Linked DNA regions of Hyalangium ruber. The protein of the gene in region 2 binds, or shares a complex with, the protein of the main gene of each other region. Links are inferred from orthologs where the notes say so. Each region holds a gene or a part of one and is shown on either strand. Other genes may lie near its edges.

Region 1 (3,472 bases), on a different replicon or contig from region 2:
AACAGCAGCATCGCCACCGTCAGCATGCCGCCGTAGGTGCGGCCCTCGAGCGGACCGGAGCTGATGGGCGTGTCGAGCTTCACCTCGCCGTTGCCGTCCGGCAGCGCCTGGGCGAAGCGCTCCAGGCCCTGGAAGGTGAGGGGGCCGCGCTGCTGCAGCGCCGAGGTGTACTGCGCCTGGTTGGTGCCGGCCGCGCGGAAGTCCGCGTCGCTGGCCTGGCGGTTGTAGGCGCCCACCATGAGGACGATGAGGAACGAGGCGATGAGGAAGGCGAAGTCGCCGATGCGGTTGGTGATGAAGGCTTTGCGCCCGGCCCACGCCTTGGCCGAGTCCGTGTACCAGAAGCCGATGAGCAGGTAGCTGGCCATGCCCACGCCCTCCCAGCCGACGAACAGGAGCACGAGGTTGTCGGCCATCACCAGCGTCAGCATCATCGCGACGAAGAGGTTCAGGTACGCGAAGTAGCGCCAGTAGCCCTCGTCGTGCTCCATGTAGCTGGTGGAGTACAGGTGGATGAGGAAGCCCACGCCCGTAATCACCAGCAGGAGCGTGCCGGACAGGTGGTCCACCAGGAAGCCGAAGTTCACCCGGAAGTCACCCGCGGCGAACCACGTGCCCAAATCCTGCGACAGGGCGTAGCGGGTGGCGGCGCCGCCGAAGGTGTTCGGCACGGTGATGGGGGTGCCGGAGGCCACCATGTGGCTGGTGGCCCAGAAGGCCAGCACCGACAGCACGAACGAGCCGGCCACCGCCGAGCAGGCCACGAGGTGGACGTTGGCGCGGCCCATCATCCGGCCGAACACGCCACACACGAAGGCGCCCAGGACGGGCAGCGCGATGATCATCCACAGTGACTGCTCCAACACATCCGGGTGGATGGGGGCGGTCTGGAAGTTAAAGAGGTCCATTGCGAGGGCTCTCGGGGGGTGGAGGACCGCGTCAGTGCTTCATCGTCTTGATGTCTTCGATGTTGACGCTGCCTCGGCTGCGGAACACGGCGATGACGATGGCCAGTCCGATGGACGCCTCCGCCGCTGCCACCGCGATGACGAAGAAGGCCGACACGTGGCCGATGCTGTCTCCGCGCATGCGCGCGAAGGCCAGGAAGGTCAGGTTCGCCGCGTTGAGCATCAGCTCCACGCACATGAACACGATGAGCGCGTTGCGGCGCACCAGCACGCCGAACATGCCCAGGCAGAACAAGGCCGCGGCCAGAAACAGATAGTAGTTGATGGGAACCATGGCCTTAGATCCTCGACTTGGCGACGACCACCGCGCCCACCATCGCCACCAGGAGCAGCAAGCTCACGGCCTCGAAGGGCAGCAGCCACTGGGTGAAGATGGCCGTGCCGATCGTCTTCATCGTTCCGAACTCGTGGGCCGCGCTCTCCGACAGCGTGGTCACCCGGTTGGGCACCTTGGCGATCGCCATCGACAGCACCACCAGCAGGCCCGTGGCCGCCGCGCCGCCCGCGATGCGCCCCAGCGTCAGCCGTGGCCCTGGGGCTTCCTCTCCCAGGTTCAGCAGCATGATGACGAAGAGGAAGAGCACCATGATGGCGCCCGCGTAGACGAGCACCTGGAGCGCCGCCACCGTGTGCGCCCACAGGAGCACGTAGATGCCGGCCAGGAAGAAGAAGGTGGACACCAGGGCCATGGCCGCGCTGACCGGGCTCTTGGCGAAGATGACCAGGGCGGCCGACAGCAGCGTCAGGAACGCGAAGGCTCCGAACAGCACCTGTTCGATGTTCAAGACCAGTCTCCGAACGCACCCCAGGGCTTGTCGCCGAACGGGCAGCGCTTCTCGTGGATGTGCGCCTCGAACTCGGCGCGGAACCGCATGAGGAACGAGTGCGTGGGCAGCGCCGCCGCGTCACCCAGCGCGCAGATGGTGTTGCCCAGGCCGATGGGAGGGTAGGGCGCGATGGAGGCCGCCACGTGGCTGAGCATCTCCAGATCGCTCATCTCCCCGCGGCCCTCTTCGATCTTGCGCAAGAGGCGCGTCTGCCACGGCGTGCCCTCGCGGCACGGGGTGCACTGGCCGCACGACTCCTCGGCGTAGAAGCGCGCCACGCGCCACAGGCAGCGCACCATGCAGGAGCTGTCGTCCATGACGATGACGCCGCCGGAGCCGGCCATCGTCTGCTTCACCTTGAGCGCCTCGAACTCCATCGCCACGTCGAGCTCGTCCGCGCCCAGCACCGGGGCCGAGGAGCCGCCGGGGATGACGGCCTTCACCTTGCGGCCCTCGGGCATGCCCTGGCCGTACTTGGGGTTGAAGATGAGGTCCGACAGCGTGGTGAACATGTCGACTTCGTACACGCCGGGGCGCTTCACCGTGCCCGACAGGCACACCAGGCGGGTGCCGCCCGACTTGTCGGTGCCCAGCTTGGCGTACCAGTCCGAGCCGCGCGAGAAGACGTGCGGCACGCTGGCCAGCGTCTCCACGTTGTTGACCACCGTGGGGCAGCCGAACAGGCCCACCACCGCGGGGAACGGCGGCTTGAGCCGGGGCCAGCCCTTCTTGCCCTCCAGGCTCTCGAGCAGCGCCGTCTCCTCGCCGCAGATGTACGCGCCCGCGCCGCGCACCACGTAGCAGTCGAGCTGGAAGTCCTTGCCCAGCACCGTCTTGCCGAAGATGCCCGCCTTGTAGGCCTCGTCGATGGCGGCCTGGCAGCGCTCGGCCGGGAACTTGAACTCCCCGCGGATGTACACGTAGCAGGTGTGCACGCCCAGCGCGTAGGCCGCGATGGCGATGCCCTCCAGCATCATGTGCGGGTCGAGCTCGAGGATGTAGCGGTCCTTGAAGGTGCCCGGCTCGGACTCGTCCGCGTTGACGGCGAGGTACTTCGGCTTGGGGCTGTCCTTGGGGACGAAGCTCCACTTCAGGCCGGTGGGGAAGCCCGCGCCGCCGCGACCGCGCAGGTTGGACTTCTTCACCTCGTCGATGATCGCCGCGGGCGCCATCTCCAGCGCCTTCTTCAGCGCCTCGTACCCGCCACGCTTGCGGTAGCTGTCCAACGTCCAGGACTGGGGCTTGCCCCAGGCGCCGGAAATGATCGGTTCAAAGGCCGTGGTAGACGCCATGTGCGGTCAGGTTCCTTGCGAAGGGGGCCGATCAGGTGAGCTTGGCGAGCAGCGCGTCCAGCTTCGCCTTCGTCAGGTTCTCGTGGTGCTCTTCATTCACCTGCAAGCAGGGCGCGGTGCCGCACGAGGCCAGGCACTCGGTCTCTCGCAGGGTGAACTTCTCGTTGGCCTCGCCCGCCGTCAGCCCCAGCTTCTCCTCCAGGTAGGCGAGCATCTTCTCGGCGCCCCACAGCGCGCACGAGAGGTTGGTACACACGTCGATGGTGTACTTGCCCGGCTTCTTCAGGTGGTACATCACATAGAAGCTGGCCACCTCGTAGGCGCGCTCGGGCGTCACTTCCAGGTGCTTGGCCACCAGGCGCATGCCGTCGGGCGGCAGCCAGCC
Region 2 (3,631 bases):
GCTCTATGACGAGCTGCTCGCCCAGGCGGACGCGCAGGTGGGCCAGCTCTTCGACGCGCTGAAGCGTGCCGGGCGCTACGACGACGCGCTCATCGTCCTCTTCTCGGACCATGGCGAGAGCTTCCACGCCGACCGTCCGGACCTGGCGGGAGCGACGCCCGTCCACGGCGCCCGGCTCTCGGAGGAGGAGTACCGCGTGCTGCTGGCCGTGAAGCCCCCTCGCGGCACCTCCGCGCCCGCCCGGGTGGACACGCTGGTGCGGCTGGTGGACGTGGGGCCTACGCTGCTGGAGCTGTCCGGACTGCCCGCCCTGCCTGCCGACACGGACGGCGTGTCACTGGCACCGCTCCTGCGAGGCGAGCCCCTGCAGCCCCCTCCTTTATATGCGGAGACAGGCTTCACCCACGTGAGCCCGGAGGTGTTCGACGCGGAGCATTGGCCGGGCGCGCCCCGGGCCTTCGACACCTACCGCATCCGCGTCGACGGGGTGGTGGAGGTGGATGCCTCCGCGCACGACGCCATGGTGCGAGAGAAGGACCGAGGCGCCTTCGACGGGAAGCGCTGGCTGGTGGATCGCCCCCGCGCCGACGGCAGCGTGCAGCGCACCTGCGCGGGAGACTGCGCGGATGTCTCCTCGCTGGCAGCGTGGCTGGACGCGGTGCTGGCCCGGGCCCCGTGAGGCGTCGGCTGGGGTAGGGTGCGTCGCCATGACGACGAACTCCCAGAGCCTCCAGGAACGCTACGCCCCGCACAACTCCTGCTTCGGCTGCGGCCCCTCCAACTCCCAGGGCCTGCGCATCCGCAGCTGCGTGGAGGGAGACCTCGTGGTGGCCGAGTGGACGCCCGCCGAGCACCACCAGGCCTTCCCGGGCGTGCTCAACGGCGGAATCATCGGCGCGCTGCTGGACTGTCACTGCAACTGGACGGCGGCCTGGCACCTGATGAAGCAGAGCGGGCAGGACACGCCGCCCTGCACCGTCACCGCCGACTACAGCATCCAGCTCAAGCGCCCCACGCCCATGACCGGCCCGGTGCGCCTGGAGGCCCGGCCCGTGGAGATGAAGGAGGACCGCGCCGTCATCGAGGGCACGCTCACCGCCGGCGGCAAGGTGACGGCCACGTGCCGGGGCACCTTCGTGGCCGTGAAGCCGGGCCACCCCGCCTACCACCGCTGGTAGCCGCTCAAAACCGAGGGCCCCGGCGCCTCCACAGCGGGAGGCACGCGGGGCCCTTGGGGACTTCGCGCGTGGGGCGCGCTACTTGTTCATCGAGGCCAGCAGGTCGTGGTGGGCCGCGGTGGGGTTGGGCTGGCCCTTGTCGGCGATCTTGTGGACCTGACCGCCGATCTTCTCCTGCAGCATCATCAGACCGTCCAGCACCTGCTCGGGGCGCGGGGGGCAGCCGGGGATGTACACATCCACGGGGAGGATGCGGTCGATGCCCTGCAGCACCGCGTAGTTGTCGTAGAAGCCGCCCGAGGAGGCGCACACGCCGAAGGAGACCACCCACTTGGGCTCGGTCATCTGCTCGTAGACGCGCTTGAGGATGGGGGCCTGCTTCAGGTTGATGGTGCCCACCACCAGCAGCAGGTCCGCCTGGCGCGGCGAGAAGCGGGGGAACTCGGCGCCGAAGCGGGCGATGTCGTGCCGGCTGGCGGCCACGGACATGTACTCCATGCCGCAGCACGCGGTGGCGTAGGGGTAGGAGAACAGGGAGTACTTGCGAGCCCAGCCCAGGCCCTTGGACACCACGCGCTGCAGCCAGCTCATGGTCTCGTCGCGGCGGGTGGCGATTACGGGAGTGATGTCGGATTCAGCCATGGTGTTTTCAGCTCTCCCAGTCGAGAGCGCCCTTCTTCCACACGTAGATAAGGCCAACCACGAGCGTCGCCGCGAAAACCAGCATCTCCACGTAGCCGAACCAGCCGAGCGCCTGGAAGTTCACCGCCCAGGGGTACAGGAACACCGCTTCGACGTCGAACACGATGAAGAGCAGGGCGACCACGTAGAACTTCACCGCGAAGCGCTGGCGCGCCAGACCGCTCGACTCGGAGCCGGCCTCGAAGTTCATCGACTTCACGGCGCTCGGCCGCCGGGGGCCCAGCAGGCCAGCGAGCGTCGGGATGATCAGCGCGAGGACGCCGGACAGCAGCAGCACCACGGCCAGCGGCAGATAGGGCGTGAGGGGAGTGCTCATCGGCGGCGGACCATAGGGACAGGGCCCCGCGCTGTCAAAGGGAAACTCCGCCCGCTCCAAGGCTAACCCTTTGAGAAGACAGTAGAAAGACAGCGGGGGACAGGCCGCCGGCACAGGGAGCGCACAAGCACGCACGGCGCGTTTGACGCTCTTGGCTCCCGGGGCCTACCGTCGCACCCGTCTTATCTACGTCTGGAGCGCAGAATGTGGGGTCGGCTCAGTCTACGGTGGCAAGTGGCGCTGGCGGTGCTGGTGCCCACCATCGTCATTTCCGTCCTCAGCAATCTGTACTTCCCTCCGCGTCAGGCGGCGCTCGGACTGGAGCGGCTCAAGACCCAGGGCCGGGCCGTGGCGGTGTTGGCCCGGGATCAGGCGGACCGCCTCCTGGAGCCACCCTTGGAGCAATCCTCCGAGGGGGAGCGGGCCGAGAAGCTGCAGCAGTTCTTCGCCCAGGTGGAGACCGGCGGGAGCCTGGCGTTCCAGGCCGTGCTCGAGCCCAGCGGCACCCCGTTGGTCCACCGCGGCGCGGTGCCCCAGGGGCTCGGCATGGTGAAGGCCGACCCGGGGTGTGACGCGAAGCTCACCCCGGGCATGGTCCTGGTGCGCTGCGCCATGAAGGGTGGGCGCAGCTACGTGCTCGGCTATGAGACGGCGACCATCCACCAGGAGGTGCGCACCTTCCTGATGCCGAGCATCACCCTCGGCGTGGCGGTGGCGCTCCTGGGGCTGCTGCTGGCCTTCTTCATCGGCCGGGCCATCACCGAGCCGGTCTCGAAGATGACGGAGGCGGCGCGCGAGGTGGCCAAGGGCGACGTGTCCCGCAGCCAGCTGGATGTGTCCGCGGCGGGCGAGGTTCACCTGATGGCGCAGTCCTTCAGCGAGATGCTCAACACGCTGCGGGGCACCGTGGCCGAGCTCGTCTCGCGCACCGAGCAGCTCTCCAGCGCCTCGCGCGGGCTGACCGGAGCCTCGGCGGACCAGGAGCACGTCATCAGCCAGCAGGCCGCGTACGCGCAGCAGATCGCCGCGACGTTCGAGGAGCTGAGCCGCACCGCCGAGCAGATCTCCAGCTCCACCGAGGTGGTGGAGTCCAGCGCCCGGCGCACGCACGAGGCGGTGGCCGAGGCCATGGCCGTGGTGGCGCAGGTGGTGGCCGGCATCAACGACATCCGCATCGAGTCCAAGGGCGTGGCCGACGCCATCGTCGGGCTGAACCAGGACTTGCAGCAGGTGTCGAAGATCGCCCAGGTCATCAACCAGGTGGCGGAGCGCTCGGACCTGCTGGCGCTCAACGCGGCGCTGGAGGGCACCAAGGCGGGCGAGGTGGGCCGCGGCTTCTCGCTGGTGGCCGCGGAGATGCGCAAGCTGGCCGAGAACGTGTCGGCCTCGGCGCGGGACATCGCCCGCATCGTCGAGAAGGTGCAGGACTCGGGCG

The links. Proteins that work in one complex are often made in the same cells at the same time.
Region 1: the proteins of SYV04_RS01870 (region 2) and SYV04_RS10860 are in contact, whole or in part, in a cryo-EM structure (PDB 7NYH), measured with the Escherichia coli proteins. The link is inferred for Hyalangium ruber from one-to-one orthologs.

Annotation. Positions count from the first base shown.
Region 1 is NZ_JAXIVS010000003.1:464,633-468,104, reverse strand. The notes cover bases 1-2,999. They hold SYV04_RS10860 (NADH-quinone oxidoreductase subunit J family protein), read right to left. Parts: upstream 1,754-2,999; coding sequence 1,247-1,753; downstream 1-1,246. Other genes in these bases: nuoF (NADH-quinone oxidoreductase subunit NuoF), read right to left, coding at 1,750-2,999; nuoK (NADH-quinone oxidoreductase subunit NuoK), read right to left, coding at 940-1,242; nuoL (NADH-quinone oxidoreductase subunit L), read right to left, coding at 1-908. Also shown: more of nuoF, read right to left, coding at 3,000-3,087; SYV04_RS10850 (NADH-quinone oxidoreductase subunit NuoE family protein), read right to left, coding at 3,119-3,472. UniProt on the Escherichia coli protein: NDH-1 shuttles electrons from NADH, via FMN and iron-sulfur (Fe-S) centers, to quinones in the respiratory chain. The immediate electron acceptor for the enzyme in this species is believed to be ubiquinone.
Region 2 is NZ_JAXIVS010000001.1:437,727-441,357, reverse strand. The notes cover bases 513-3,197. They hold SYV04_RS01870 (NADH-quinone oxidoreductase subunit A), read right to left. Parts: upstream 2,197-3,197; coding sequence 1,828-2,196; downstream 513-1,827. Other genes in these bases: SYV04_RS01865 (methyl-accepting chemotaxis protein), read left to right, coding at 2,401-3,197; SYV04_RS01875 (NADH-quinone oxidoreductase subunit B), read right to left, coding at 1,257-1,820; SYV04_RS01880 (PaaI family thioesterase), read left to right, coding at 708-1,178; SYV04_RS01885 (sulfatase-like hydrolase/transferase), read left to right, coding at 513-679. In the rest of the region: more of SYV04_RS01885, read left to right, coding at 1-512; more of SYV04_RS01865, read left to right, coding at 3,198-3,631. UniProt on the Escherichia coli protein: NDH-1 shuttles electrons from NADH, via FMN and iron-sulfur (Fe-S) centers, to quinones in the respiratory chain. The immediate electron acceptor for the enzyme in this species is believed to be ubiquinone.